DNA from 4 places in the Gibbsiella quercinecans genome. Region 1 is predicted to be linked to each of the others. Evidence: predicted binding sites of a transcription regulator. Region 1 holds the regulator's gene; each other region holds the start of a gene.
What was found. Region 1 encodes CRP, which controls carbon source genes, mostly activating them, when cyclic AMP is high. Its sites were predicted from a motif close to ATGTGANNNNNNTCACAT; they were not measured.

Region 1 (7,958 bases):
ATTGAATACGGCAAACACGGCACCGGCCGTTCGCGCAAATACCTGCACACTTACGACGAAGCGGTGCCCTACAACCAGGTGCCAGGCACCTTCACCCCCTGGGAGCCCCTGCCGGAACCCACCGACGTGCTGTTTTATGAAGGGCTGCACGGTGGCGTTGTCGCCGACCATCATGACGTCGCCAGGTATGTCGACTTGCTGGTGGGGGTGGTGCCGATCGTCAACCTGGAGTGGATCCAGAAACTGATCCGCGATACCGGCGAGCGCGGCCATTCACGCGAAGCGGTGATGGATTCCGTGGTTCGCTCGATGGAAGATTACATTAACTACATCACGCCCCAGTTTTCACGCACCCATATCAACTTCCAGCGGGTGCCGACGGTGGATACTTCCAACCCGTTCGCCGCCAAAGCGATCCCGTCGCTGGATGAAAGCTTTGTGGTGATCCACTTCCGCGGCCTGGAGCAGATCGACTACCCTTATCTGCTGGCGATGCTGCAGGGTTCATTTATTTCGCATATCAATACATTGGTGGTGCCGGGCGGAAAAATGGGGCTAGCAATGGAGTTGATCATGGCGCCGCTGGTGCAGCGCCTGTTGGAAGGGAAAAAAATCAAGTAATACGTTGGGCGTCACTCCACCGCGCGGATTTCAAAGCTGTGGGTGACGCTGGCGGCCTTACCGAGCATCAGCGATACCGAGCAATATTTCTCCGCCGACAGATTCACCGCACGCTCAACAACGTTATCGGTAAGCCCTTTACCGGTAACAATAAAATGCAGGTTGATATGGGTAAATATGCGCGGCGCCTCCGTGCGGCGCTCTGAGGTCAGTTTTACCTCACAATCACGCACATCGTTACGGCCTTTTTGCAGAATCGAGACCACGTCAATCGCGCTGCACCCGCCAACAGACATCAACACCATTTCCATTGGGCTTGGCGCTTTTTCCCCGGCGTTGCCGTCCAGCAACACCTGATGGCCGGAGGCGGATTCGCCCAGGAACGTCAAACCTTCCACCCACTTGATTCTTGCCTGCATACTCGTTACTCCGCTTGGTTTATGCAGCCCAGACTACGCTTTCGCGCTAAAACTGGCAACGGAACCTGACGTGAATCATGCTGAAGCGAGACAACACAAGACACTGGCCTCACTCTGTGCTAAAACCACACTAGACTGTGTCCTGTCATTGCGCGTGAATGCGGCGGCAATCGCGGGCTTTGCGGCAGTATGTTGTCTTTTTGCCGGCTCCACGATTAATGGCAGGGCTCAGTCTGAAAATCCCCTTTCCAATGAGCAGGCTCCAGGGAAACGTTCGAGGAAAGGTGCCTGACGTGGTATGTTAACAGAATGTAGCTTGCAGCATTTCCGGCAAGTCAATATGCTAAAGCAGTAGCATATTTTATGGCACGCCTCAAAACCTGTTGATAGCCACCACGCGCACGTGGGCTAAAACATGTTTTACAGGGAACTCTGATCCCTGTGACACAAGGCAGCGATTACAACAGAGGATAACAGCGAATGGTTCTCGGCAAACCGCAAACAGACCCGACTCTCGAATGGTTCCTGTCTCATTGCCATATCCACAAATATCCATCCAAAAGTACGCTGATTCACCAAGGTGAAAAAGCCGAAACGCTTTACTACATCGTTAAAGGCTCCGTCGCGGTGCTGATTAAAGACGAAGAAGGTAAAGAGATGATCCTGTCCTACCTCAACCAGGGGGACTTTATCGGGGAACTCGGGTTATTTGAAGAAGGCCAGGAGCGCAGCGCCTGGGTAAGGGCGAAAACCGCCTGTGAAGTGGCTGAAATTTCCTATAAGAAATTCCGTCAGTTGATCCAGGTGAACCCGGATATCCTGATGCGCCTGTCTGCGCAGATGGCAAGCCGGCTGCAGGTTACTTCAGAGAAAGTGGGCAACCTTGCTTTCCTTGACGTTACCGGGCGTATCGCACAAACCCTGCTAAACCTGGCAAAACAACCGGATGCCATGACTCACCCGGACGGCATGCAAATCAAAATTACCCGCCAGGAGATCGGCCAGATTGTCGGTTGCTCACGCGAAACCGTCGGCCGTATTCTGAAAATGCTGGAAGATCAAAACCTCATTTCTGCCCACGGCAAAACCATCGTGGTTTACGGCACGCGTTAATCACACGCTGGGCGCCAGGAAATAGCAAACGCCCCGTGGCCAACCGGCCACGGGGCGTTTATTTTGCACGGCGCTAGCTCGCTGTGCCCGCCGCTTAGGCGTTTATCACGTCCTGCACCGCCAGTTCAAACAGCGCCATCCCCGCGTCGATATCTTCCAGTTCCACCACCAGCGAAGGCGCAAAGCGGATCACATCTGGCCCGGCGTTAAGGATCATCAGCCCACGCGCCGCCGCCGCAGTCAGAAACTCACGCGCCTTGCCGTGATAGCCCGGCACCAGTTCCGCGCCGATCAGCAGCCCCATCCCCCGCACTTCGGAGAAAATCGCGTACTTCTCGCCAATCCGTTGCAGCGCCTGCACAAACAGGCCGTGGCGCTGTTCAATGCCGCTCAGCACCTCTGGCGTGTTGATGACGTCCAGCGCCGCTTCAGCGACCGCACAGGCAAGCGGGTTGCCGCCGTAGGTAGTGCCGTGGGTGCCCACGTGCATCACCGAAGCGATTTCCTCGGTGGTCAGCATGGCGCTGACCGGGAAACCGCCGCCCAACGCTTTAGCGGTGGTCAGGATATCCGGCGTTACGCCATAGTGCATATAGGCGAACAGCTTGCCGCTGCGCCCCATGCCGCTTTGCACTTCATCAAACACCAGCAGCGCCTGATGGCGATCGCACAGCTCGCGCACCCCTTTCAGGAACGCGGCGTCCACCGGCATAATGCCGCCCTCGCCCTGGATGGGTTCCATCACCACCGCGCAGGTGTGGTCGTCCATCACCGCCTTCACGGCGGCCAGATCGTTGAACGGCACGTGCACAATGTCGGCAGGCTTCGGCCCGAAGCCGTCGGAGTATTTCGCCTGGCCGCCGACCGAAACGGTAAACAGCGTGCGACCGTGGAAAGCATTATAGAACGCGATGATTTTGGTCTTGTACGGGCTGTGGCGGGTAATTGCGTAATGCCGGGCCAGTTTAAACGCCGCTTCGTTGGCTTCCGCCCCGGAGTTGGCGAAAAATACCCGATCGGCAAACGTCGCCGCAATCAGCTTACTGGCCAGGCGCAGCGCCGGCTCATTGGTAAACACATTGCTGGTATGCCACAGGGTTTCCCCCTGCTCTTTCAACGCCGCGACCAGCGCCGGGTGGCAGTGGCCAAGCGCCGTCACCGCAATACCGCCAGAGAAATCAATATACTCTTTCCCTTGCTGATCCCACACGCGGCTGCCCTGGCCTTTCACCGGCACAAACTGTGCGGGTGCATAAACGGGCAAAATTACCTGATCAAATGTACTACGGCTGACTGTGGATTTTTCGGTCATTCTTGGGCCCCACCCTGTACGCAATAAGAATTTATCGTTGCCATTAAGTGAAAATATAATCACAAAATATGCATAAAAAACCACTCAAGGGCAAACCTAAATCATCAAAAGCAGGTAAAAAAAACCTAACCGATTAACTCTTAAGGAAATTGCCCAAAAGCTGATGCCCCTGCTCGCTAAGAATGCTTTCCGGATGGAATTGTACCCCTTCCAGCGGCAGCGTGCGGTGGCGGATCCCCATTACCTCATCACGTACCCCTGCACGCTCGCTCCAGGCCGTCACCTCAAAGCAATCCGGCAACGTAGCGGCCTCCAGCACCAGTGAGTGATAACGGGTTACGGTCAACGGATTATTCAAGCCGGCAAACACGCCGCGGCCGTCGTGGCGAATGGCGGAGGTTTTGCCATGCATCACATTGCGGGCGCGCACGACGCTGGCGCCAAACGCCTGCCCCAAAGCCTGATGGCCCAGGCAAACGCCGAGGATCGGCAAACGACCGGCAAAATGGCGGATCGCCGCCAGGGAAATGCCGGCCTCATTCGGCGTGCACGGGCCGGGGGATATCACCAGTTGCCGCGGAGCCAGGCGTTCGATGTCGGCCAGTTGCAGTTCGTCGTTGCGTTTGACCAGCACCTCGGCGCCCAGCTCGCAGAAATACTGATAAAGATTATAGGTAAAGGAGTCGTAGTTATCGATCAGCAGCAACATACTCAAATCAACTTATTATAAAAATAACGGTGTTTTCTTGCGTTGACGGGGCTGGCGCTTATTTTTTGCGGCCGCCCATGATTGAACCTAACACACCGCGCAGAATTTGGCGGCCCAGATCGCGCGCCATACTTTTCGCGGCGGTCTGCACGATGCCGTCACGCTTGCCGCCACGCGGGCCGGTTGAACCGAACAAGATCTCGTTCAGCCCCCCCATCAATCCCCCACCGGCCGGTTCCTGCGCCGGTTTGCTCGCCGGCTGGCCGGGCTGCGGTTTACCCACGGTAGTAAAGCCTTCAGCAGAGAGTTTCTCGTAGGCCGACTCACGATCCACCATATCCTCATAGCGGCCGTACAGCGGTGATTTATTGATGGCGCTATTCAACCCCTCGGCGCCCAGCATCCCCATTTTCGATTCCGGCGCGATAACCATGGCGCGCTCCACCACGTTAGGCCGGCCTTTTTCATCCAGGAAAGACACCAGCGCTTCGCCCACGCCCAGCTCGGTAATCGCGGTTTCCGCATCAAACGCCGGGTTGGCGCGCAGGGTTTGCGCCGCCGCCTTCACGGCTTTTTGATCGCGTGGGGTAAAGGCACGCAGCGCGTGCTGCACGCGGTTGCCCAGTTGGCCAAGCACGCTGTCTGGAATATCCAATGGGTTTTGGGTGACGAAGTAAACACCCACGCCTTTGGAGCGGATCAGGCGCACGACCTGTTCAATTTTGCTCAGCAGCGCCTCTGGCGCATCGTTGAATAACAGGTGCGCTTCGTCGAAGAAGAACACCAGCTTCGGCTGTTCCGGATCGCCGACTTCCGGCAGTTGTTCAAACAGCTCCGCCAGCAGCCACAGCAGGAAGATGGCATACAGTTTCGGCTGATTAATCAGCTTATCAGCCGCAAGCAGGTTGATCACGCCGTGGCCGTTGCTGTCGGTACGCATCAGATCGTTGATATCCAGCATCGGCTCGCCGAAGAACTGGTTGGCGCCCTGATCTTCCAGCGCCAGCAGCCCACGCTGGATGGCGCCGATGGAGGCGGTAGAAATATTGCCGTACTGGGTTTGGTACTGTTTGGCGTTATCGCCGACGTACTGCACCATGGCGCGCAAATCTTTCATGTCCAGCAGCAGCAGGCCGTTGTCATCGGCAATGCGGAACACAAGTTGCAATACGCCTTGCTGAATGTCGTTCAAATCCAGCAGCCGCCCCAGCAGTAGAGGGCCAAGATCGGATACCGTGGCGCGGATCGGGTGGCCCTTTTCGCCAAAAATATCCCATGGGATGATGTTGCACGCCTGCGGCTGCCAGTCGGTTACGCCGATCGCCGCAAGCCGCGCCTGCAGCTTTTCCGAAGGCTCGCCCGCGGCGCCGATGCCGGACAGATCGCCCTTCACGTCCGCCAGGAACACCGGGACGCCAATGCGGGAAAACTGCTCGGCCATTCTTTGCAGCGTGACCGTTTTACCGGTGCCGGTGGCGCCGGTGATCAAGCCGTGGCGGTTCGCCAACGCGGGTAAAATAGCCAAGTCCTGCGCCGGCTTCCCGGCGTGCAGCGCTTTGGCGATAATCCGTGCTTCACTCATTTCATGTTCCTTAACGCAGACGGGGCGCAAACGCGCCGGTGAATGCGATAAAGCTATAAGCGCAGCGTAAGCCCGTCAAGCATGGCATACTCGGCAGCGGAAATGGGGCGGCTAACCGCGCAACCCGAGCTCTTCCTTCAACGATTTCAGGTAGCGGCGGCTGACCGGCACCGGTTCCCCCACCGACATGATCATTTCCGCCGCGCCGCTTTCCTCGAAGCGAATCTCCCGCACCTGTTCCAGATTGACCAGGTATTGCCGGTGGCAACGCACCAAAGGCGTGCGGCTTTCCAGGGTGCGCAGCGTCAGTTCGGTGAAACACTCCATGCCGTCGTCGCGCACCACGTAAACGCCGCTTAGGCGCGAGCGAATGGCGATCACTTCATCGAAGCGCAGCAGGTAAATCCGGCTATGACCGGTGCAAGGGATATATTTCAGGTAGCCGGCGCTCTCTTCCAGCGCGGCGATATCCTGCGGGGCACGGCTTTGCTGCAGCCGCTGCAGCGTTTTGTTCAACCGCTGCGGCTCGGCAGGCTTGAGCAGGTAATCAAACGCATGTTCCTCAAAAGCCTGCACCGCGTATTCATCGTACGCGGTGAGGAACACGATATACGGCATACGGTTAGGATCGAGCATGCCGACCATCTCCAGCCCGCTGATGCGCGGCATCTGGATATCGAGAAACACCACGTCCGGCTGCTGGCGGTGGATCACGCTGATCGCCTCAATGGCATTGGCGCATTCTCCAATCACCGTAATGCCCTCATGCTCTTCCAGCAGGTGGCGCAGGTTATCACGGGCGGAAGGTTCGTCATCAACAATCAGGACGTTCAACGTCATGCGGCCCCCATCAACGGCTCGCCGAGCGGCACATTGAGCGTAATACGGGTAAATGCTTCCGGTTCACACACCACCTGCACACCGTAGCCCTCGCCGTAGCGCACGCGGATGCGCTTATCCACCAGGTTCATGCCCAATCCCTGGCTGTGCGGCTGCGGCTGGAACAGCCCAGCGTTATCGGTCACCTGCAGCAACAGGTGCCCCGCTTCGCAGCGCGCGCCGATGTCGATCCGGCCAACCCCCAGCATGTGCGAAGTGCCGTGCTTGATCGCATTCTCGACGATCGGCTGCAGGGAGAATGCCGGCAGACGCACCGCCATCAGCTCTGGCGGCAGCGAAACGGCGATCTCCAGCCGATCGGCAAAGCGCGCCTTTTCAATTTGCAAATAGGCGTTTACATGCTCCAGCTCATCCGCCAGGCTCACCTCATCGTCGGAGCGTTTGAGATTCTTGCGGAAAAACGTGGAAAGGTACTGCACCAGCTCGCAGGCGCGATCGCCGTCGCGCCGAATGACCGCCACCAGCGTATTCAGCGCGTTAAACAGAAAGTGTGGATTGACCTGCGCATGCAGCAATTTGATTTCCGACTGCGCCAGCAGCTGTTTGTGGCGCTCATATTGCCCAGCCATGATCTGCGCCGAAAGCAGGCTGGCGATCCCTTCACCCAGCGTGCGGTTGATAGTGCTGAACAGTTTGCTTTTTGGTTCGTACAGCTTGATGGTGCCGATCACCCGTTGGTTTTCGCCGCGCAGCGGGATCACCAGCGTTGAGCCGAGTTTGCAGTTGGGGTTGATCGAACAGCAGTAGGCCACTTCATTCCCGTCGGCATAGACCACCTGGTTGTGATCGATAGCGTGATGAGAATGCGCCGAAGCGATCGGCGTGCCCGGCAGATGATGATCGTCACCGATGCCAATGAACGCCAACAGCTTTTCGCGATCCGTAATCGCTACCGCGCCGATGCCCAGTTCCTGGTAGATCACCCGCGCCACCTTCATGCTGTTTTCCTGATCGAAGCCCTGGCGCAGGATGCCCTCCGTCAGTTCGGCAATCTTCAACGCCTTGGAAGAAAACGCGCTGGTGTATTTTTCAAACATCGCACGGCGATCGAGCAGAATTTGCATAAACATCGCCGCGCCCAGCGTGTTGGCGATCATCATCGGCAACGCAATGTATTCCACCAGCCGCAGAGCCTCGCCGAATGGGCGGGCGATGGCGAGGATAATCGCCATCTGCAGCATTTCAGCCACCAGCGCCACCCCGGCAACGAAAAGCGGATTGAATAACAGATCGATACGGCGGCGGCGCATGGCGATGCTGTGCACAATGCCGCCCACCAGGCCTTCGGTGATGGTCGAAACC
Region 2 (7,958 bases), 1.9 Mb from region 1:
CTCACAGGCAATCACTCAAAACTTTGCGTTGCTTTACGAAGCCTCGTGGCAATACATGGATCTAAATCCGAATGGCAGGACGTACAATAATGACGGCGTTGTAGAGACCTATCAGGCAGTAAAAGGGGATTTTTACAAATTAACTTTTTCCCCTACGTTTAAAGTGGGCGATGTGTTTGATATTAAAGCTCGGCCGGAAATTCGTTTCTTTGTCACGTACATGAACTGGGATAAAGAATTGGATCGTTATGCTGTTAATGATGATTTCGGTAGTGCAGGATTTACCTCCGGCGGCAACTGGAGCTTTGGTGTGCAAACTGAAATTTGGTTCTGATGATCACGCCCCGGAATGTAAAGATACATTCCGGGGGGGGGGGGCTTATAATCCGTATGGATTAATATCTTTCGTGGATGTAAATGTTCATGAATGTGTTGCCCTTTAGTTTACGTTAATGTAATGGTGTTCATTTTTTATCAGCCAAACGTTTTTTTGCAAAAAAATATTTTAATATTTTTCTTACCAAAATCGCAGGATATAACCTGTTCTGGGTGAAGTGTTTATATACAACTTATGGTGCCGTAGCTTTAGCCTTGACCACAACAAAGACTGATGTTATATCTTGTAGCCCGTGTTTAAAGGTTCCGCGAATGAATATCATCCTGAGCATTATAATTATCCTGTTTTTATTCGCTATCATCATGGTTTTCTCATCCAAGTTATCTTCTTATAAATCCTCGGCCAAAAATAATATGAATTTTAAACCGGGCGAAATAAAACGCATCTCTGAAAGGTCTTTTTTTCGAAGGCTGCTGGGGATTAAAACGGATAACTATTTTTATGATTTAGCGTATATTTATAAAATTAAAGGGAGCGAAGTTTACAAGGTGCCGCTATCAGATATCGTTAAAATCAGCCCGACAGAGGTGAAGATTAATAACCGGCGCGTCTGGGCTGTGCGATATTCTCGCTATGGTGGGGCAAAAGAGTTCCGTTTCAGGCATAACATCACTTTTTTTAATAATGACTTTTTAGGCTTTTTGGCGGCGGTGAAGGCCGCCAACCCGGATGTAGAGATTATCGAACCGACGATTTTGCGTCTTTAACCTCATCCTCGCGGCGCCCTTGTGCATCCTGAACAACCTGCACAAGGGCGCCAGCGCGTGGGCTAACAATCAGTAGTAGCCGTACATGGCGGCAAACACCCAGCCAAAGATACAGGAGGTTGTCACGCCAATCAGGCCGGGAAGAATAAAGCTGTGGTTAATCACAAAGCGCCCGATATGCGTTGTCCCGGAGCGGTCGAACTGGATGGCGGCTAGATCGCTCGGGTAGGTGGGCAGAATATAATAGCCGTAACAGGCCGGCGCAGAGGCCACAATATAGGCCGGGTCAACGCCGATCGCCAATGCCACCGGCACAATGGCCGCCAGCGCGGCAGCCTGCGAGTTAACAAACTTGGACACCAGCAGCAGGATCAGCGCATACGCCCACGGGTACTCTTTCACCAGCGTCCCGAGGGCGGATTTAATCTGTTCCAAATGGGCGCCGAACATGGTTTCCGCCATCCAGGCGATGCCGTACACCGCCACAATCGCAATCATCCCGGAGCGGAAAACCTCGTTTTTGGAGATGGAAGCCGGGTTGGTTTTGGTGGTGATGATGATCAGCGCCCCGGAAACCAGCATGAACATCTGGATCACCAGGACCATCGACAGCGGCTTGCCGTTAAACGCCGGGCGCAGTTCTGCCACTGCCCCTAGCAGCGCAACGGCGGCGATAGTCGCAAGAAAAATCCACATCGCGACCCAGTTGCTGCGCGGCAGCTTTTTGTCCAGCAGCGTGGCGGTATCACCGTAAACATATTCCCGGTTTTCCGGCACGGAAATGAATTTCTGAAACTCCGGATCTTTGTCTAAATCTTTGCCGCGGAACCAACTGAAAATCCCAATCGCCAGAATGCCGAGCAGAGTGGAGGGGATGGTGATCGCCAGCAGATCGAGAAATTCCAGGTGCTTACCGTGAAAGGTGAAGTTGGCCAGCATCGCCACCAGCGACACCACGGCGACGGAAACCGGGCTGGCGATGATGCCCATCTGCGCGCCGATCGAGCTGGCGGCCATGGGCCGTTCGGGGCGAATATTATTTTTAATCGCCACATCGTAGATAATCGGCAAAATGGTATACACCACGTGGCCGGTGCCGCAGAGAATGGTCAGGATACAGGTCACGAAAGGCGCGATGATTGAGACATATTTAGGATTGCGCCGTAGCAATTTTTCCGCCATTTGCAGCATCACATCAAGGCCGCCCGAGGCTTGCAGCGTTGCCGACGCTGCCACAACGGAAATGATGACCAGCATCACATCGATAGGCGGTTTCCCCGGTTCGAGTTTAAACACGAAAACCAGGATGACCAGCCCGATGCCACCCAGTAATCCCAGCGCGATACCACCTTTTTTTGCGCCGTAAAATAGGCAGATCAGGACAATGACCAGTTGAATAATAAAGTCCATAGTAACCCCATCGCTCACAGAGACACTTACGTTAATTAAAAAATTGTCCTACTTCTTTAGGGGGTACTATAGGTTATTCATTCAAATTGATTTTTTGATCTAACTCTATTAATTAAAAAAATTTTATAATTTATGTAAGATAGGAGAGGTAGATCCCAATAACAAATAGATATTGATACGGTTTTATTGATAGGAACCTTTGCTAACCTGATGATCTACATATTAATTATTGCTTTTATCTTCTTTTTTTATCTTTATTTTTAATTTAGCTTATTTCTGCTATTTTCATGTGCCATTATGTATTTTTTGTTATTGCAATGTTCCTATTTTGTTTTAAATAAGGCCTGTTTTATAAAAAACAGCGGTGTAAGTTTACTGGGATAATATTCCGCCGCGGCTAAAATAATTTTCCCCGCAGGGTGTAGCCCCGCGGGGTTAAGCAGGAAATCCCAGCTTATTTCAAGGGTGTTTGCACCGCTGCGGATCAGGGCTTATCGCGCTCCCTGGCGGTTTTTTTGGCCTGCCGCCAACTGAGCAGCGGCGTGACCGACATGCCATGCACCACCACGCTGGCGACGATCAGCGTAAAGGCCATATCGGCCATGCGCGTCACCTCACTGCCGGCCAGCCCATGGGTAAAGGCAAAGGCGATATAGTTAATGCTGCCGATGCCGCGAATGCCCAGCCACCCTAGGATCAGGCGCTGTTCAACGGGGGCTTTCATGCCGGCGGTGGCGATCCAGACGGAGAGCGGCCGGATAACCACAAACAGCAACGCCGCCATCAGCAGCCCCATGGGCGCCCAGTGGTGGGCCAGCGTAATGCCAAGCACGATAATAATCATCGCGGCAAACAGCCTTTCCACCGTATCGCCGAACGACAGGGCATCACCCACCACTAAACCGGCGGAGCTGGTGGGGTTGGTTTCACCCGGTTCGTGGCGGATATGCGGGTTGACCAGTTCTTCGGCAGGCGGGCGGTTGTTGCTGTCGGAAAACTGGTCGGCGGGTTGCAGATTGACCACGCGGATCTCGGCCCGGCGTAGCCCAACGCCGGCGGCAAAGGCCGCCAGAAAGCCTGAAGCATCCAGCGCCTGCGCCGCTGCGTAGCTGAGGGCGATCAGCGCCAACGCCAGAAAATCGTTCGGCGCCACGTCCTGATGGGTGTGGCGTAGATGCGTGGCGTACTGGCCAACCAGGCGGCCCATGGCAAAACCAATACTCACCCCGGCGGTAATGGCCCACAGCACGTCCACCAGCGCCCACTGGCCGAATGCCGCCAGCGACAGGCCGCCCGGCGTGGTTATCATCATTACTGCCAGTATCAGCAGCGGCAGGGCGCTGCCGTCGTTCATGCCCGCCTCGCTGGAAAGCGAAACGCGCAGATTATCGCTGTCGCGGGCATCGTTAACCGAAATCAAACTTGCCAGCACCGGGTCGGTCGGCGCAACGATGGCGCCAAACGCCAGTGACAGCGGCCAGGAGAGTTCGGCAAGGTAGTGCGCCGCCAGCGCCACACCGGCGACCGTCAGCAGCATGCCGGGAAAGGCAAGCCGCAGGCCGATGTACCAGCCCTGGCTTTTCAGCGGCAGCCGGAGCTTGAGGCCGGTAATAAACAGCGACGCGGCGATGGCGATTTCGGTGATATTTTTTGCCAGCTCCGCGTGGGCCGTAATATCCACTTGCAGCAGGTTTAACACCCAGGGGCCGCATACGATGCCCGCCGTCAGGTAGAGTGCGAAAACGGTGATCGGGCCACGTTTGATCCAACCCGATGCCAGCGACATCAACAGTAATAAACCGCCAGTTGCGGCAGTCCAGCCAAGAAATTCCATTCTTACTCCTCTGTGGTTTGTCTGTTGTTGTAAGTATGGCGTCAAATAACGAAGAGGAAAGGCTATCCGTTTGAAATGAATGATTTTTAAACAGGATTGGCCGTTGTGGTTATAAAGTGGGCCGCTTTTACCAGTTACGTTGGAACACGCGGACGTTCAGCCTCACCATGGCGATAATGGCGCTGGACAGCAGGCGCAGCCCGGTGGGCAGATCGCGCCGGCGCACGTCCAGCAGCAAAACGGTGCGTACCTGGTCGCTATCGTTCCAAACCTCATGCTCAAAGGTGTCGTCCCACAGTAAAAACTCGCCTTCGTTCAGGCGATATTCCCGGCCGGCGATTTTAAGCACTGCGGCGGGAGCGCCGTCGGCGCGTTTGGGCATCGAGAGCACCAGATAACCGCGCAGGATCCCCCTGAACGGGCCGCGATGCGGCGGCACCTGTTTCCCAGGAGCCAAAAAAGATAAGGAGGCGGAAAGCACGTCCGGCGAACGGGCAATCAGCGCAGCCAACTGTGGGCAACGCGCCAGGTTGCGGTGGATTGGCTGGCCGTACGCTTGCATAACGAACATTCGCCAGTCACGGGCATCGTTGGCGGAAATGGAGGCTTGCTCTTGCATAATCTCGTGGAAACGCGGGATGTGCTGCAGGTTGTGCGCCACATTCAGCGCTTCTTCACGTATCTGCCGCCAGTTTTCCGTGAAGCGCTGTGCGGCGGGGAACAACTCTGCGCTGTTAAGCACCGGCGGGCTGCTGATGCGGCTGTCGTAAAGATGGCGTAACCCGGCGACGGCCCGATCGTAAATTATTGACATGGTGGCCCCAAAATGTGGATTGAATATCTTATATCTCCACCAAGTCTAGCCGGTGATTGAAATCAGGGCAGTTTTCCGGCCCGGCGGCGTTTATCGCTAATGTTTCTTGATAGGATGCTGTTGATAAAAACACGTAATAAAAATGTGATGAATGTCGCATTTGTAATCATGCTTGGCTAAAATACCGCATTGACTGCACCCACCCGCTCTGGACCTTGTTAAAAATGGAAGAAGAATCTCGCGTTTCGCGCTCGACTGCTTGGATGCGCGTTCTTGTGCTTGCCGTATCCGCATTTATTTTCAATACCACGGAATTTATCCCGGTGGGCTTATTGAGTGATATCGCCCGCAGCTTCGATATGCAAACGGAGCAGGTGGGGTTGATGATCACCATCTACGCCTGGATTGTGGCCGCGTTCTCTTTGGTTTGCATGCTACTGACCAGCAAGATTGAACGGCGCAAACTGCTGATCGGGGTATTTATTCTGTTTATCGTCAGCCATGTGCTGACCGCCGTGGCGTGGAGTTTTACCACGCTGATCGTGAGCCGCGCCGGCGTGGCGTTGGCGCACTCGGTGTTCTGGTCTATCACCGCCTCGCTGGCGATCCGTGTGGCGCCGGCGGGCAAAAAAGCGCACGCGCTGAGCATGTTGGCAGGCGGTACGGCGCTGGCCATGGTGCTTGGCCTGCCGCTGGGGCGTATCGTCGGGCAACTGCTGGGGTGGCGCATGACGTTCATCGGTATCGCAGTGGCGGCTACCGTCGCGTTGCTGATGCTGTGGCGCCTGCTGCCGGTGCTCAAGAGTGAACACTCCGGCTCCCTGGCCAGCGTCCCGATGCTGTTTAAGCGCCCGGAGCTGGTTGGCCTGTATATGATGACCGTGGTGGTGATTACCGCGCACTTCACCGCGTATAGCTATATTGAGCCGTTTATTCAGGATGTGGCCCACCTGTCTGATAATTTCACCACCCTGATGCTGTTGCTGTTCGGCGCATTCGGTATCATCGGCAGCGTGTTGTTCAGCCGCTTTAGCGAGCGTTTTCCATCCGGTTTTTTCATTGGTGCTATTGCGTTGCTGGCGATAAGCCTGCTGTTGCTGTTGCCGGCTTCCTACAGTGAATCCACCATGACCATGCTGTGCGCTGTCTGGGGGATTGCCATCATGTCGATTGGTCTGTCGATGCAGGCCAAGGTGCTGAACCAGGCGCCGGATGCCACCGACGTGGCGACCTCTATCTATTCCGGCTTGTACAATCTGGGTATCGGCGGCGGGGCGCTGTTGGGGAACCAGGTGAGCCTGCACCTGGGGATGTCGAACGTCGGCTTTGTGGGCGCGCCGCTGGCGCTGATTGCGCTGGGCTGGTGCCTGTTGCACTTTTACCGCAGTGAACGGTTGCAGCACAACCAAGTCTAATCACTTCGCCCGCTGTCACCTTGGTGAAGCGGGCTTCTTCATATGGCTAGCCGAAATAGGCCGCCAACTGCCGCAGCGTTTGCTCATCCAGTGTGCCGGCGTAGTAGCGTAACTGTAGCCAGGCGCTCAGCCAGGCGTAACGGGCCTCGGCCAGATCACGCCGGGTGCTGTAAAGCTGCTGTTCGGCATTTAAAACATCCAGATTGACCCGTTCGCCGCCGCTCACGCTTTTCCGCGTCGCCAACACCAGCGCTTGCGCGGCACGTTCCGCCAACTGATACGCTTTGATTTTGGCCTGGCTGCTGGTCACCAGATTAAACTGGCGGCGCAATTCTAATTGTACTGTCAGTATCTGTTCGTCTTTTTCTTTCGCCGCCTGCTGATAGCGTTCGCCGGCCTGCCGCGTGGCCGCCGATACGCCGCCGCCGGCAAACAGCGGCACGCTGATTTGCACGCCGATTGAGCGGGTGTCGTATTTTTGGTTATAACTGCTTTCACTGTCTGAGCTGCTTTTGCGCGCGTTGGCGACCAGAGTAACACGCGGCAGGTGGCCGGCCCGGCTGCGTTCAATTTCATAACGAGATACCGCCAGCGACTGGCTGAGCGCCAGCAGTTGCGCATTGTGGTGCAGTGCCAGATTTTGCCAGTGGCCGAAGTTGGCCGGCTGCAACGGGCGCGGGGCGAACCGGGCGTCAAGCGGCGCGAGCTGTGCGGCGGCGATCGGCGCACCAAGCAGCTTCGCCAGTTCCTGTTCACTCAGGTTGAGGTTATCCTGCGCTTCGATCAACTGCGCGTCGGCTAGGTTCAGCCTGGCTTCGGTTTCCAGTATGTCGGTGCGCGTGCCTTCCCCCTGTTCGAACAGCCGCTGGTTGAGCCGATATTGCTCCCGGTAGGCTCGCCGTTGCGCCTGAACCAGCGCGATTTCTTCCTGGCTGAACAGCACGTTGCTGTAGGCCTGAAACAACCGCACCAGCAGTTGTTGGCCGGCATCGCGCAACTGCTCGTTGCCCATCTGCGCTGAAGCGCCGCCCTGCTGATAGCGCGACCAGGCTTCATAATCCAGCAGCGGTTGCTGGAACGAAAGCGTCGAAGCGTGGCTGTTGTAGTTGCGATCGCTGCGCAATTCGCCGCTGGTGACGGTGGAGTCGTTGTGCGAATGGCTATAGTCGTAATTGATTTTCGGCAAAAGCGCGGCGCGGCCGATATTTTTCTCTTCCGCTTCGGCGTTGCGTGCATGGATGGCGGCCTGGAAAACGGGATCGTGGCTTAGCGCCTGCCGCCAGGCCTCGACCAATCCCAACGCCTGGCTTGGGGCGCTGTAGCCCAGCGTAACGCACCATAACAGCAGACGAACGCGCTGGGTAAATGAACGTCCGGGACG
Region 3 (7,958 bases), 2.5 Mb from region 1:
GCACCGGAGCGTCGCCCATTATTGATATCCCCTCGGGTTATCAACTTGATTTATACGGGCAATACCGGGTTAATAAAAATGCGACGCTGTTCGCCGCGGTGAATAATCTCACTAACCGCTATGATATTCAGCCGGGATCGGTGATCAGCATGCCTGAACCGGGGCGCACCGTCACTCTGGGGATTGATGTCCGCTTTTAAGCTCGCTGTTACGTGCAATATGGGTTCGGCGGAGCACTTAGCTCCGCCGTTTTCTCTGGTGCCGCCGGTTCAGGCCAACTTGCGCCGCCACAGCCGGGTGAAATGTTCGGGTTTACTGAACATCACCAGATTGCCCAACAGGATCAGGCACAGACCGATCACGGCATTCAGGTGCCATTGATAGCCTTCATACAGGGTGGATATGGTCAATGCCACCAGCGGGAACAGCAGGGTGCTGTAGGCGGCGGCTCCGGCGCCAACACGGCCCAACAGGATAAAATAGGCGGCGAAGGCGATCACCGAGCCAAAGATGGCTAGATACAGCAGCGATCCGATATAGCGTGTACTGAAGGCGATCTGGAACGAAGCGCCTTGCGCCAGCGCGATGAGCGCCATCAGGATTGCGCCATAGCTCATGGCATAGGCATTGGTTGTTAACACGTCCAGCCCGTGGCGTTGGTGGCGGGCGCTGATCATGTTGCCCAGCGAGAATCCATAAGTCCCCAGCATACTCAGGCCAATGCCCTTCAACAGCTCCGGCGCCAACTGCGTGGCGCGCAGATCCTGCCAGAACAGGGCAACAATCCCGGTCAGCCCCAGGATCACCGCCGGCAATAGATTAGGCGTTGGGCGTTGGCGGAAGAAGATCATGCCGTTCAGCGCGTTGAACAGCACCGCCATGGAAAAGATCACCGATTCTAAGCCGCTGCTGATGTAGGCCGCGGCGTGATAGAAGCAGTAAAAGTTGAAGCCAAACACACAGCAGCCCTGGATCACACAAAACAGATGGTCACGCGGGCCGATCCGCCGCAGGCGGCGCAGTAGCAGCAACACCGCCAGCAGGGTGATTGCCGAGATCAGAAAGCGGTAGCTGATGGAAACCGGGATCGCCACCGTTCCCTGTTGTTGTAATGTTATCGCAATCCAGGTGGTGCCCCAAATCAGTACCACGGCAAGGTACAACAGCGCGTTCATTATTGACTCCGCAAACGAAAGAAAACAGAGCGCCAGTATCAACGCCTTGCCCGCGTGCCGCTTGCAGTTGGCTGCCTACAGTTGCATATTCTTGCGCTTTTTTTAGCACGGTGAACCGCAACGGCTGGTATCCGGGCGGGCGGCTCTTTACACTGAAGCGGTAGGGCAAGAAAAGGGGGAACCATGTCCAGCTATCAAGCATTCGAAACACTGAGTGAACACCGGGCCACGTTGCACAACAATGTGTTGCTGGCTTCCGGCGTGGAGCTGGCCGCCTGGTCCAATAGCCATGACCGCATTACGCAGGAAAGCGCCGATCACCACACCCTGAGCCTGTACATTGCCGACGGCTACGAGTGCTATCAAAAAACCGCCAACGGCTGGAAAAACGGTGGTGGGCCGGATCGCTTCTGTATTATGCCGCGCCAGTATGAGTCCACCTGGGACGTGCGCAGCGATCTTTCTTTTGTCCATCTGTACTGCACCGATCGCCACCTGCGCCAGTTGGTGGAGCAAACGTGGGATCGTAGCCCGGCCGCCATCCAGCTGGAACCGCGTTCGTTTGCCGAAGATCAGCAAATTACCTTGCTCTATCGCCAGTTCCTGCTCAACGTCGACTGGCAGGACCGCGCCAACCAGCTGGCGCTAAGTAGCGCATCGTCGATGCTGATGTCGCATCTGATACAGCATTATACCCATCTGCAATGGCGACTGCCGTCGGTGCGCGGCGGGCTGGCGCCGGTGGTATTAAAGCGGGTGTGCGATTATATCGTCGGCCATTTGGATCAGCCGTTGCTGCTGGCGGATCTGGCCGCACAGGCCGGGCTGAGCGAATTTCATTTCGCCCGGATGTTCAAACACAATACCGGGCTGGCGCCGCACCAGTATGTGATGCGCGCGCGGTTACAGCAGGCCAAACATCTGCTGTGCCATAGCTCACTGCCGTTGACGGAAATCGCGCTGGCCTGCGGTTTCAGTTCGGCCAGCCACTTCAGCAACCGTTTTAAAGCCGCGTATGGCCTGGCGCCGCTGCGTATGCGCCAGGCGCAGTAATTATCCGCAAAAATAGCAGGGGCCGTTGTAAACGGCCCCTGGCGCAAGATATTCATGGTTTTATGTGTCGGGCTACTTGTTATCCTGCTCTACCGCATCGTACAACTGCTCCAGAATATCCGGGAATGCCGACTGCACGCGGTTCCAACTGGGGACAAAGGGTTTATCCCCTGGGCTTTCGCTGAAGGCTTGCCCGGCATGAGAAATTACGTTGGAAAACAGCTCCACCGCGGATTCCTCGCTGTGGCGATCAAACTTCAGGCCGTTCATTTTGGCATCGTGCTCAAACGCATCAATCATATCCAGCGCCGTGCGGTAATAGGTGGCACGCAGCACGCGGAATGAATCACTGGTGATATTTACCCCCAGAATAGCCAGCTTGCGGTATAGCGCCTTGGTGATATCGACGGCCATACGTTGTAGCCCGGCCTGAGGATCGTTTTCCGACATCGGCTGGTGTTTGTGATCGTAGTTATCGGCAATATCCACCTGGCAGATGCGGCTGGTTGCGGTATTGCGGTGGATTTCCGACAGCACGCCAATCTCAAGCCCCCAGTCGCTGGGGATGCGCAGGTTATTGAGGATGTGGGTGCGCATGGCAAACTCACCGGAAAGCGGGTAGCGATAGCTGCGCAGGTAATCAAGAAAATCGGAATTACCGTACACTTTTTGCAGTGACTTCAGCAGCGGGAACACCAGCAGACGGCCCACGCGGCCATTCAGTTTGCCATCCGCCACGCGGGCGTAATAGCCTTTACAGAAGTCATAGTGGAAGTTGGGGTTCGCCACTGGGTACAGCAGGCGCGCCAACATGCGGCGATCGTAAGTGACAATGTCACAGTCGTGCAGCGCCACGCAGCTGCTACGGTGCGATGCCAGCGTATAGCCCACGCAGAACCACACGTTGCGGCCCTTGCCGGGTTCATCCGGCGCCAGCTTTTCCGCCTGTAGCCGATCGGCGATCGCTTTCAGGCGCGGGCCGTCGTTCCACAGAATGCGGTGGCGTTGCGGCAGGCGCGAGAAAAATTCTTTGGCGTGCTCAAACTGCTGCTGGTCGGCGCGATCCAACCCGATGATGATCTCTTCCAGATAGGGCACCTGCGCCAGAATTTCCACGATGCGATCCAGTGCCGGACCTTCAAGCTCGGAATACAACGAAGGCAGTATCAGCCCCATGGTATTGCGGCCGGAAAAGACCTGCAGTTCATACTCCAGCTCGGCCAAATCACGGTTGGCCAGGTTATGGAAATTGGTGATGATGCCGTCTTGGTAAAACTCGCTCATGGCTGCTTCTCCAGAAAATGGTCTAATCCTTCGCTCCAGCCCTGTGGCCCCGCTTGGTGCGTGCGGTACAGTTGGCCGGCAAAGTCGCTCGGAAAATCAATTGCAGTATCTTGCTGCCCCCGGATCGCGACGGCATAGTCCGCGGTGCTTAGCAGGGGGATATCGTTCGGGCCGTCGCCCAGGCAAAGCGTGATGACCGGCTGTTGCCGCCGGCGCTGGTAGTATTCGGTTAGCCAGCGGGCGGCATGGCCCTTGCTGACGTTTTCCCCCATGACGTGATAAAAACGGCCGCCCTGGGTCAAGGTTAGCCCGTGCTGCGCCAGTTGGCTGCTAAACACGGTTAACTGCGTATCATTCCCCAGCCAGCGGAGCGGCTCTGAGCCGGCACGTTGGCGCGCGCGCTGGGCATCCGCCAGCGGCAGGCCGGTCCAGGCGGCCACCGTAGCATCATCCACATCGGCGAAGCCTTCAAATGTGAATTGCCTACTGGCGCGTAGTTCGGCCAGGGTGGCGCGCAGGGTGGCGTAATCAGCGCTGAACACTTTATCGGTTTCCTGCCAATCGGCGGGGAATACGATTTGCGCGCCGTTCTCTGCAATAAATGGCAAATGCGTCAGCTTAAGCTGCTGTTGCAACAGGCCGACTTCCGCGGCCGTTTTACTGGTCGCGATAATCAAGGGAACCTGATGCTGTGCCAGGCGATCCAGCCACGGTTGCGCAGCATCCCAGCGATAGCTGTGATGATCCAGCAGCGAACCGTCAAGATCGCTAAACAGCAACAGATTGGGACTCAATTTCAGCATTTCCTCTCCATTCTCTCGTGAGTCATTCACCGGTCAATAAAGGGGATGTCTCGATGGTGGGCGGGCAGGAAGCCGTGTGACGAGCAGTGCGGTAAGGCGGGCGATTAGCGGTGGATAGGGCCTCCTGTAGCCAAAAAAGCGTGATTTAACTCACACTTAACCCTAGCGATAAATTGTCGATTGTGCAAGTTTGCGCCGATTGCCGAAAAACGCAGGCCGCAACGGTGGATTTAAAATCAGGGGGAGACAGACGGAGGGAGCGGGCAGGCAAAGGGGCGTTGCCTGCCGAAAGTATTTTAAGGCGTCGGCCACTGGGTTGGGGTTTGGCTCATCACATCGATAAACGCGTCTTTAACCACAGACCAGAAATACGTCATGCCTTCCTGGCTGTATTCCACACCCATCAGCCCCATCACGAACCAGATGCTGGTGAAGATCCCCAGGCTGCTGAACATGAATGCCATGCCGTGGCGGCTGGTTTTACGGCAAAGCACGTTTAACTGGCTGGCGAAAAACATCATCACTGCGCTCAGCAATTCCCAGCGCATCATGATAAAACCGGTAGCTATGGCACTCATCGAACCTTGGATCCTTTGTTGCTTGCAGCGCTCACCCGTCCAGCGTGCAGCGCTGAAGGAAACGGTGTGCATTGCGATAAAATAAAAAGGGTAGTAGGCATCAAAGTGTGATGCAGGTCACATTATAGCATTGGGATGATGGCGTGCTCAATACATGAGCACCTGCGGCCTGCAAGATAATTTACCGTTAAATCGCCTAACCGTTTGTCGCAGCCGGCAACACCAATCGCGTTTACTTTTACTTTTTTACAAACTGCAATCTTATAACCAAACCCGGCGGGGTAGACTGGCATTCTTAGATAAACCGAATAAAAACGTAGGGTTAAACGTGTTGCCGCCATCCCGCAAAAAGGTCAGTAATTATTCTTCCGCTCGCTTTGCCTGGCTTTGCGCCGGCATCCTGGTGTGCTTTTTCCTGCTGATGTTTCGGGTTGGCTATCTGCAACTGTTGGAAAACCAGCAGTTGGCCAGCCAGGCAGACCAGCGCTCGGTGCGTACCCAGGTGGTGCCCACCAACCGCGGCATGATTACCGATCGTAATAATGAAGCGCTGGCGGTCAGCGTCTCGTCCAAAGACATCGTGCTCGATCCCAAGCACATCCTGGATAGCGGTGTGGATTTGTACAATGAGCGTTGGCAAAGCCTGGCCAACGTGCTGAAGCTGCCGCTGCCGGTGATTCAGCAACTGATCCACAATAATGCGCGCAAGCGTTTCGTCTATCTGGCGCGCAAGGTAGAGGACGATAACGCCAACTACATCAATAAACTGCACCTGGTTGGGGTGAGCAGTGAACAGGATTTCAGCCGGTTCTATCCCATGGGGCAAGACACCGCCGGGCTTATCGGCATCGTTGGGCAGGATAACCAGGGGCTGGAGGGGATTGAACTGGGCTTTAATCACCTGTTGCAGGGCAAGAACGGCCTGCGGGTGTACCAGAAAGACGGCAATGGCGCGATCATCAACGTGCTGAAAAATGTGGATCCGGTACCGCCGCCTAACGTGACGCTGAGCATTGATAAATTTATCCAGTATGTGTTGTTTGCCCAAATCCGCGACGGCGTGATCGCAAACCAGGCGGATTCCGGCTGTGCGGTGTTGGTTAAGATCAGCACCGGTGAAATTCTGGGTATGGCAAGCTACCCGTCCTTCAACCCCAACAACTATGCCAATACGCCGGCAAAAGATATCCGCAACGTTTGCAGCAGCGACAGCTTCGAACCCGGTTCAACGGTGAAGCCGGTGGTGGTGATGGTTGGGCTGGATCGTAATCTGATCAGGCCAGATACGGTGTTGGATACCACGCCATACCGGGTTAACGGCCATCTGATCAAAGACGTGGGGCACTGGACCAAGCTGACGGTGACCGGCGTGCTGCAAAAATCCAGCGATATCGCGGTATCCCATATTGCCCTGGCGATGCCGGCAACGGTGCTGCCGGATGTCTACCAGCGTTTTGGCCTGGGCCGGCCGACCGAGCTTGGCATCGGCAACGAGAGCAGCGGCTACCTGCCATTGCACCGCAGCCGCTGGGCGGATATTGAACGCGCGACGTTTTCGTTCGGCTATGGTTTGCGCGTCACTCCGCTGCAAATGGTGCGTGAATATGCGGCTATCGGCGCGTTTGGCGTCTATCGCCCGCTGTCGATCACCAAAGTCACGCCACCGGTGATGGGGCAACGCATCATGCCGGAAAGCGTGGTCAGATCGGTGGTGCATATGATGGAAAGCGATGCCTTGCCGGGCGGGAGTGGGCTGAGCGCCGCAGTGCCTGGCTACCGGCTGGCGATCAAGACCGGTACCGCTGAAAAAATGGGCGCCAACGGCAAATACGACGGCGGCTATATCAACTATACCGCCGGCGTGGCTCCCGCCAGCGATCCGCAGGTTGCACTGGTGGTGATGGTCAACAACCCGAAAGCGGGCAAGCACTTCGGGGGTTCGGTTGCCGGGCCGGTATTTGGCAAAATCATGGGGCAGGTGCTGGAACACATGAACGTGTTGCCGGATGCGCAACCGTTGAATGTGATCAATACCGCCAGCCGTTATGCCGGTGGCACGGCAACGCAGCAGTAACGCAGCAGTAAAGACAACACAGGGCGTAACGCGAATATCAGTCGGTTAAAAAACTGACTGAACCCTCCGGCGGCGGAAGCCGCCTGGTTGGCAAATTGCCCACCGGTTCACACTTTACATCTGGCAATCCATGTTAGCTTGAATGCGGTGTTTTTTTACGCATTATCGGATTGTTATCGCTGGCTATCCCGCCAGTGAGCAAAACCTGAGTGGCTCATCTGCTATTGCAGCAGCATGAGGCGCTCAGGTTTTTTTTGTTTTTATTCCGCAAAACGTTAAACCAGGAAGGTGCAGAATGATGAAGAAAACCAGGCTTATCGCGAATGCTATTACGCTGTCGCTCTTTTCCCCGCTCGCGGCGCATGCGCTGGATCAACCGGTGTTAGGCGAACGGGGCGTGGCGGTTATTCAGCAAGACGGGCTCGCTTTCAAAGATTTGAATAAAGACGGCATGCTCACCCCTTACGAAGACTGGCGTTTATCGCCTCACCAGCGGGCCAGGGATCTGGTGGCCCGGATGACCCTGGAAGAAAAAGCCGGCGTGATGATGCACGGCTCGGCACCTGCGCCCGGCAGCAGCATTGGCCGCGGAGAGGTATACGACATTGCCGCGGCCGCCACGATGATCGTCGATGAAAAGGTGAATACGTTTATTACGCGCCTGACTACCACGCCCGCAGCAATGGCGGAGCAAAACAACCGCCTGCAGGCCATCGCCGAATCCACCCATTTAGGTATCCCCATCACGCTGAGCGCCGATCCCCGCAATGTCTATCAGTATTCAGCGCAGGTGCAAGCGAATGTCGATGGCTTTTCAAAATGGCCAGAAACGTTGGGTATCGCCGCGATTGGCGATGAAAATATTGCACAGCGCTATGCGGATATCACGCGTCAGGAATATCGGGTGTTGGGAATAACGCAGGCGCTCTCGCCAATGGCGGATATCGCCTCAGAGCCGCGTTGGTCACGAATTGCAGGGACCTTCGGCGAC
Region 4 (7,958 bases), 1.5 Mb from region 1:
CAAAGCGATCGCCTGGTTGAACACCTTGGGCAATCCATATGCGCTCAGCCTGTACGACGGCGACGGCATGTTGGGGCTGGATCTGGGCGTATACGGCGCGCCGGAAACCTTCCTGATCGACGGCCAGGGCATTATCCGCTATCGCCACGCCGGCGATCTGAACGAGCGCGTCTGGCAGCAGGAAGTGCTGCCTCTGTACCGTAAATATGGGGGTGATGCATGAGGCTGGTCGTGCTGATGTGTGCCGCGCTGTTAAGTTGGAACGCCGCCGCCGCGATTGACACCTATAAGTTCAAATCGGTGGAGCAAGAGCAGCAGTATCGTGAGCTGACGGAGCAGTTGCGTTGCCCGAAATGCCAAAACAACAACATTGCCGATTCCAACGCCATCATCGCCGCGGATATGCGCACCAAGGTTTATGAACTGATGATGCAAGGGCAGAGCAAACAGCAGATTATTGATTACATGGTGGCCCGCTACGGCAACTTTGTGACCTATCAGCCGCCGCTGACGCCGGCGACGCTGGTTTTGTGGCTCGGGCCACTGCTGTTTGTGCTGATCGGCGGCGCGGTGGTGATAGCGCGCAGCCGCCGCCGCGCCGCTACCGATAACGATGATATCTCCGAGCAGGAGCGGCAGCGTTTGGCGGCGCTGCTGGACGACACTGACAGGAAGAAACCCTAATGGCTTTTTGGCTGATAATGATCGCGCTGCTGGTGGGCGCCGCGCTGTTGCTGGTGGTGCCGGCGCTGCGGCAGGCACCGCGGGATGGCGCCGCCAGCCGTGACGCACTCAACAAGGCGTTTTATCAGGATCGCCTGCAAGAGCTGGCGCAGGACGAAGAACAGGGCGTGGTCGCCGAGCGCCCGGTGCTGATCAAAGAATTACAGCAAAATCTGCTGAATGACATTCCCAATCAACAGGCGGAGCAGGCGTGGCCGATCAACCGCTGGGCGCTGGCGCCGGGCGTGCTGCTGTTGGTGGTGGTCACGGTGGGGCTGTACCTTAAAACCGGCGGCCTGGCGCAGGTGCTGGCCTGGCAGCAGGTGAGCACCGAGCTGCCGGCCTTGCGTGAACGCCTGACCGATGAGCATGCCGCCCCGTTGAATATGGAAGAGATCGCCCGGCTGGGGTTGGGGCTGCGTACCGCATTGCAGCATGACGATCGCAATATCAACGACTGGATGATGTTGGGGCGGATCGGCGTGGCGCTGAACAATGCGACAACGGCGACCCAGGCGTTTGCTCATGCTTATCGGCTGGATCCGAATAATCCGGAAGTGCGCCTGGGCTATGCGGAAGTCTTGACGCGTTCCAACGATCCAGAGGATAACAGGCAGGCTGCCGTTTTACTGCGCAAACGGGTCGCAGAGGATAGTAGCGATCTGCGAGCGCGCAGCCTGCTGGCGTTTAATGCCTTTGAACAGGGCGACTACCCGCAGGCGATAGCGGCCTGGCAGCAAATGCTGCCGCTGTTGCCGGCCGGCGATCGCCGTATCGACATGGTCAAGCGCAGTATTGAACAAGCAAAAATACAGGCAGGCGGAGAAACTGTTAAACTTGTCGTCAATGTGGCGCTGTCGCCGCAGGCTGAAAAGGCACTGCCGCAGCAAGGCGTGCTGGTTATTTCGGTCACCGATGGTAATAATTCGTTGCCGGTTGCGGTAAAACAGTTACCTTTAAGCCGTTTCCCGCTGTCGTTTTCGTTGGATGACAGTAACGCCATGATGCCGGAGCGGCTGCTTTCCGCCCAGCATCAGGTGCAGGTGCGGGTCCGTATTTCGCAGGAGGGCCTCGCCACCCCGCAGCCTGGGGAGTGGTTTGGCGAAAGCGCCGTGCAGGGCTTTAATGGTAAAGGGCAGATTAACGTTCAGATAGATAAGCAACTTCCCTGAAAGAGAAACTGAACGTGCGTTTTTATGGAGAAAAATATGAATTTTCGCCTGACAGGGCTGGTTTTTGCCTCAGTGTTGCTTGTGGGGTGCGCCAGCACTCCCAATGATACACAAGGGCGTTCTGATCCTCTGGAAGGGTTCAACCGCACGATGTTTAATTTCAACTACAACGTGCTGGATCCTTATGTTCTGCGGCCGGTTGCGGTGGCGTGGCGCGATTATGTGCCGATGCCGGCGCGCAATGGTTTAAGCAATTTCACCTCTAACCTGGAAGAACCGGCCAGTATGGTCAACGCCTTCCTTAAAGGCGATCCGTATCGCGGGATGATCCACTTCAACCGTTTCTTCCTGAACACCATTCTGGGGATGGGTGGCCTGATTGACGTGGCCGGCATGGCGAACCCAAAACTGGCGCGGGAAGAGCCCAACCGTTTCGGCAGTACGCTTGGCCACTACGGCGTGGGTTACGGCCCCTACGTGATGTTGCCGGGCTACGGCAGCTTTACCCTGCGTGAAGACGCCGGCGACTATGCCGATACCGTCTATCCGGTGTTGAGCTATCTGACCTTCTGGATGTCGGCGGGTAAATGGGTGGTCGAAGGTATCGAAAGCCGCGCTCAGTTGCTGGATTCCGATGGGCTGCTGCGCAATTCGTCCGATCCTTACCTGATGGTGCGCGAAGCCTACTTCCAACGTCATGACTTTATTGCCAACGGCGGCGTGCTGAAGCCGGAAGAAAACCCGAACGCCAAGGCGATTCAGGGCGATCTGGACGATATCGATTCAGCCAACTAACGCCATTCTGGCCGGCGGTAGGGACAAAAAGGGCGCTGTGACAGCGCCCTTTTTTTGGCTTAAGCCCCAGACAGCAGGGCGGCAGGCATTGGCGATCAGAAACTGTAGTTGAAGTTGGCGCCGTACAGCCAGGCCCGGCCTTTGGACTGGAAGGTATAGGGGCCTTCCGTGATGGAGACTTTCTGGCCGCGCATATAGGATACGCCCACGTCTACCGAGGCATCCTTACTGATGGCATAGGTGGTGCCTGCGCTCAGCCAGAGGCGATCCTGATCCGGGATGGAAATGGAACGGTTTTCTGCCGGCACCGGGCTGTCATCGAAGGCGATACCGGTACGGAAGGTCCAGGTATCGTCGTAGTAGTAGGTGGTGCCGAGAGCAATGCGGTAGGCATCGCGGAAGCCTTCATGTTTCTGGAACAGCGTCTGGCCGTTACTGCCGGTGGCCTTCAACTCCTGGAACTGGCTCCAACTGGTGTAGGCCAGGCTATAGTGCACCGCCCATTTGGGCGCCACTTTGTTATAACCCGACACTTCCCACATTTCCGGCAAATTCAGCGTCAGCGAGCCGGGGATCGTGTTACCGCCGGTACCGTACGGCAGCCCCATGGCCTGGGTGATCTGGTTCAGCGCCGGCGGCAGGTTGCTGCTGTAATCGCCGTCGAAGTCAATTTTCACTTCCGAACGGTAGGTGAAGCCGTAGCGGTTGTTATCGTCCACTTCGTACAGAATGCCGGCGTTCCAGCCGTAGCCCCATTTATCGCCTTTCAAATGGGCGATCTGGGTATCTGCCGGCAGGCTGCCCACTGCGCCGGCGTAGGCCGCCGGCACCTGGCCGGAGGCCACCGCCAACTGAGGCAGATCGCCGGCGTAGCGCTCGATTTTGGCGCGGGCATACACCGCATCAAAGCCCAGGCCAAAACTAAGGTGTTGGTTCAGGCGGTAGGCGGCGCTCAGGTTCAGGTTCAGGGTTTCCAGATCGGTCGTGCCGCCGTAGGCGCCGGCGGCATAGCCGCTGTTAAACTCGGTGGCCAGGCCGTAGTTGCTGGTGATCGAACCGCCCACCGCCCATTGATCGTTGATCGGGTGAATGTAATGCAGGTTTGGTACCCAGGCGGTGGGAGCGATATTTTTTGCATCCAGGCTGGCGCCTGAAGGTGAACGCCCGGAGATATCCACGTCCGGATCGATGAATATCGCGCCGATGGAGAACACCGGGCGATCGAACATCATCATGGTGGCCGGGTTACGGCTGGCCGAGGCGGCGGTATCCGCCATTGCGCCTTCGCCAGAATACGCGCGCCCCAAACCAACGGCGGAAAACTCGTTCAGCTGGAACCCAGCGGCATATACGTTTGAAGTCATCATCGCCACTGCAACTGCGAGTGCTGATTTAGTGAACAGGTTTTTCTGGCTCATGACCAAAACCTCATTGTGTTTATTATGATAGCTATTGTTACACCGGGTAACAAAGGAGCGCGGATTGTAGGGTTCGTAAGCATCCCAACAAATCTGACCAGTTGCTGAATTATAGGGTTGACTCCCGGTAATGTTGCAAATTTGTTTATAGAAATTTAATGATTTGATCTTGAAAAGGAGATCCGCCTAACAAAAAAATGCGCAAAATAACAAAATTCCTACCCTCTGATAGCAACTGCTGATTTTTATTTGTGATATCCATCACTTAAAACACCCAAAGAAAGTAAGTGCTAGTGATTAGTCGGCGGTGAGGGTAAAATAATCAGCAGATTTTTGTGTTTTTGCGCCAGATCATTATTGGCAATCGGGGCCCGGCGCCCCGCGTGAGGAGATAGCCCTATGTCAGATGCAATTAACAAATGCAGTGCACAGGAAACCGCAGCATGCTGCTGTGTGGATGTCGGCACCATAATGGACAACACCGATTGCACCGCTTCCTACAGCCGCGTGTTCGCCAACCAGCAGGAGGCGGAAACCACCCTGGCGGCGCTGTCTGAAAAAGCGCGCGCCGTGGAATCTGAACCCTGCGCGATTAACAGCAGCGTCAAGCCGGTTGACGGCGGCGTGCAGCTCGACGTCGATTTCACCTTTGCCTGCCAGGCTGAAACCTTGATTTTCCAACTCGGCCTGCGTTAAGCGCTACGCGTACTGCCATGCGCGGGCTGCCCGCGCATCATCTCGCTTCCCTCTCCACGTTAGAAAGTTGCTCCCGCTCGCAGTTTTCACTTTTGCCGGTTTGCCAAATGTAAATATTTGGTTAACAATGACCTTCGATCAGGTCAGACCTCTTCTCGTTACCCATGGTGCTGACGTTCTCTTTTTCAGGAGCTTCACCGATGAGTAAGGCTTTGCCGCTGCTGACCCGCCAGGGGGACCGCATTGCGATTGTAAACGGCCTTCGTACGCCCTTTGCCAAACAGGCGACGGCCTATCACGGCATTCCAGCGATGGATCTGGGCAAGATGGCCGTGAGTGAACTGCTGGCGCGCAGCGGGATTGATCCGCAGCTTATTGAACAACTGGTGTTTGGCCAGGTGGTGCAAATGCCGGAGGCGCCCAACATAGCGCGTGAAATCGTGCTCGGCACCGGGATGAGCGTGCATACCGATGCCTACAGCGTTTCACGCGCCTGCGCCACCAGCTTCCAGGCGATTGCCAACGTGGCCGAAAGCATCATCGCCGGTAATATCGGCATTGGCATCGCCGGCGGTGCGGACTCGTCCTCGGTGTTGCCTATCGGCGTCAGTAAAGCGTTGGCGCGCACGCTGGTGGATGCCAGCAAGGCGCGAACGTTGGCGGGACGCCTGAAATTATTTAGCAAACTGAAACTGCGCGATCTGCTGCCGGTGCCGCCCGCGGTGGCGGAATACTCCACCGGTTTGCGCATGGGCGATACCGCGGAGCAAATGGCCAAAACCTATGCGATCGGCCGCGAAGAGCAAGACGCGTTGGCGCACCGTTCCCATACGCTTGCCGCCCAGGCCTGGGCGCAGGGGCTGCTGCTTGATGAAGTGATGACCGCCTATGTGCCGCCTTACAACACCGCGCTTGCCGAAGACAACAACATCCGCAAAGACTCCAGCCTTGCGGCCTACGCCAGGCTAAAACCAGCGTTCGATCGTACGCATGGCAGCGTGACCGCGGCCAACAGCACGCCGTTGACCGATGGCGCGGCGGCCGTGCTGATGATGAGCGAGGCGCGCGCCAGGGAACTGGGGCTGGCGCCGCTGGGTTATCTGCGCAGCTATGCATTCACGGCGATCGACGTCCGGCAGGATATGCTGCTGGGCCCGTCCTATGCCACGCCGCTGGCGTTGGCGCGTGCCGGTATCACGCTGGCAGATCTGGCTCTGATTGATATGCATGAAGCCTTTGCCGCCCAGACGCTGGCCAACCTGAAAATGTTCGCCAGCCCCACGTTTGCCCGTGAGAAACTGGGCCTGGCGCAGGCGATAGGCGAGGTGGATATGGATAAATTCAACGTGCTGGGTGGTTCTATCGCCTATGGTCATCCGTTCGCCGCCACCGGGGCGCGCATGGTGACGCAAACGCTGCATGAGCTGAAACGCCGTGGCGGCGGGCTGGGGCTGGCAACGGCCTGCGCCGCGGGCGGGCTTGGGGCGGCAATGGTGGTGGAGGCGGCATGATGCGCACGGAAAACGCACTGCACGAACAGCGCGCCAAACCTTCGGCGTTCCAATTCACGCTGCGGCCGGACAACATTGGCGTGATCACCATTGATGTGCCGGATGAGAAGGTGAATACCCTCAAGGCAGAGTTTGCCGAGCAGATAAATGCCGTGTTGCTGAAGGCGCAGCAGATTGCCGCGCTAGAAGGGCTGGTGATTATCTCCGGCAAGCCGGATTCGTTTATCGCCGGCGCGGATATCAGCATGATTGCCGCCTGCGCCAGCCGCGAGGCGGCACAAACGCTGGCGAAAAAAGGCCAGTGCACCCTGGCGCAAATCGCGGCGTTCCCGGTGCCGGTGGTGGCGGCTATCCACGGCGCCTGTCTGGGCGGCGGGTTGGAACTGGCGCTCGCCTGCCATAGCCGCGTTTGTTCGCTGGACGATAAAACCGTGCTGGGGTTGCCGGAAGTGCAACTGGGGTTGCTGCCCGGTTCTGGCGGCACTCAACGGTTGCCGCGTTTGGTGGGCGCCAGTCGGGCGCTGGATATGATGCTGACCGGCAAACACCTGCGTGCCCGCCAGGCGTTGCGCAGCGGGCTGGTGGACGATGCCGTGCCGCAAGCGATCCTGCTGCAGACGGCGGTGGCACAGGTTAGACAAGGCTGGCGCGCGCAGCGGCAGCTGCCATGGCGCGAGCGGTTGTTGAACGGGCCGCTGGGCCGCAGCCTGTTGTTCAGCATCGTGCGGCGCAAAACGCGGGAAAAAACGCGCGGCAACTACCCGGCGGCGGAACGTATCATCCAGGTGGTCAGAACCGGGCTCGATAGTGGCAGCCGCAGCGGTTACGAAGCGGAAGCCCTGGCGTTTGGCGAGCTGGCGATGTCGCCGCAGTCGGCGGCGTTGCGTAGCCTGTTCTTTGCCGCGACGGCGCTGAAGAAGGCGCGCGGCAGCGAAGCGCAACCGCATCCGCTGCGCCGTGTCGGCATCCTCGGCGGCGGCCTGATGGGCGGCGGCATTGCCTGCGTTACCGCCACCCGCGGCGAACTGCCGGTGCGCATTAAAGACGTTGATACGCAGGGGATCAATCGCGCTTTGCAATATACCTGGAACCTGCTGGGTAAACGGGTGCGCAGTAAACGCCTGCGCCCGGCGCAGCGGCAAAAACAGATGATGCTGATTTCCGGCGCAACCAACTGGTGCGGCTTTGAACAGGTGGATATCGTTATTGAAGCCGTGTTTGAGGAACTGGCGCTCAAGCAGCAGATGGTGGCCGAAGTTGAACAGCACGCGGCGCCGCACACGGTCTTCGCGTCTAATACGTCATCGCTGCCAATTGCCCAGATCGCCGCCAACGCGGCGCGGCCACAGCAGGTGATCGGCCTGCATTACTTCAGCCCGGTGGAAAAAATGCCGCTGGTGGAAGTGATCCCCCATGCCGGCACCAGCGATGAAACGATCGCCACCGCGGTGGCGCTGGCGCACAAACAGGGGAAAACCGCGATCGTGGTGGCCGATCGCGCCGGTTTCTACGTCAACCGTATTTTGGCGCCCTATATCAATGAAGCGGCGCGTTGCCTGCTGGATGGGGAGCCGATCGAATCGCTGGATCGGGCGCTGGTGGATTTTGGTTTCCCGGTTGGCCCGATAACGCTGCTGGACGAA

Region 2: a site for CRP is predicted at 5,305-5,322, ahead of ACN28Q_RS21445 (sugar transporter). Genes of this name have one in related genera too.
Region 3: a site for CRP is predicted at 4,999-5,016, ahead of ACN28Q_RS24570 (YjcB family protein). Genes of this name have one in related genera too.
Region 4: a site for CRP is predicted at 4,358-4,375, ahead of ACN28Q_RS19895 (YfcZ/YiiS family protein). Genes of this name have one in related genera too.

Annotation. Positions count from the first base shown of each region.
Region 1 is NZ_CP014136.1:2,856,593-2,864,550, reverse strand. Features, by position in the region: gene ACN28Q_RS13220 (phosphoribulokinase) at 1-621, shown strand, start outside; gene ACN28Q_RS13215 (OsmC family protein) at 633-1,040, opposite strand; gene crp (cAMP-activated global transcriptional regulator CRP) at 1,521-2,153, shown strand; gene argD (bifunctional acetylornithine/succinyldiaminopimelate transaminase) at 2,248-3,465, opposite strand; gene ACN28Q_RS13200 (aminodeoxychorismate synthase component II) at 3,599-4,174, opposite strand; gene ACN28Q_RS13195 (helicase HerA-like C-terminal domain-containing protein) at 4,233-5,756, opposite strand; gene btsR (two-component system response regulator BtsR) at 5,868-6,596, opposite strand; gene ACN28Q_RS13185 (sensor histidine kinase) at 6,593-7,958, opposite strand, start outside.
Region 2 is NZ_CP014136.1:4,707,226-4,715,183, forward strand. Features, by position in the region: gene ACN28Q_RS21420 (carbohydrate porin) at 1-334, shown strand, start outside; gene ACN28Q_RS21425 (hypothetical protein) at 649-1,104, shown strand; gene ACN28Q_RS21430 (anaerobic C4-dicarboxylate transporter) at 1,174-2,514, opposite strand; gene ACN28Q_RS21435 (cation:proton antiporter) at 2,999-4,348, opposite strand; gene ACN28Q_RS21440 (aspartyl/asparaginyl beta-hydroxylase domain-containing protein) at 4,476-5,162, opposite strand; gene ACN28Q_RS21445 (sugar transporter) at 5,387-6,577, shown strand; gene ACN28Q_RS21450 (TolC family outer membrane protein) at 6,624-7,958, opposite strand, start outside.
Region 3 is NZ_CP014136.1:5,406,213-5,414,170, reverse strand. Features, by position in the region: gene ACN28Q_RS24595 (TonB-dependent receptor domain-containing protein) at 1-200, shown strand, start outside; gene ACN28Q_RS24590 (DMT family transporter) at 270-1,175, opposite strand; gene ACN28Q_RS24585 (helix-turn-helix domain-containing protein) at 1,359-2,228, shown strand; gene ACN28Q_RS24580 (glycosyltransferase family protein) at 2,301-3,512, opposite strand; gene ACN28Q_RS24575 (mannosyl-3-phosphoglycerate phosphatase-related protein) at 3,509-4,315, opposite strand; gene ACN28Q_RS24570 (YjcB family protein) at 4,612-4,893, opposite strand; gene ACN28Q_RS24565 (penicillin-binding transpeptidase domain-containing protein) at 5,225-6,967, shown strand; gene ACN28Q_RS24560 (glycoside hydrolase family 3 protein) at 7,266-7,958, shown strand, end outside.
Region 4 is NZ_CP014136.1:4,351,320-4,359,277, forward strand. Features, by position in the region: gene ACN28Q_RS19870 (DsbE family thiol:disulfide interchange protein) at 1-223, shown strand, start outside; gene ACN28Q_RS19875 (cytochrome c-type biogenesis protein) at 220-684, shown strand; gene ccmI (c-type cytochrome biogenesis protein CcmI) at 684-1,895, shown strand; gene mlaA (phospholipid-binding lipoprotein MlaA) at 1,932-2,690, shown strand; gene fadL (long-chain fatty acid transporter FadL) at 2,786-4,108, opposite strand; gene ACN28Q_RS19895 (YfcZ/YiiS family protein) at 4,520-4,804, shown strand; gene fadI (acetyl-CoA C-acyltransferase FadI) at 5,005-6,315, shown strand; gene fadJ (fatty acid oxidation complex subunit alpha FadJ) at 6,315-7,958, shown strand, end outside.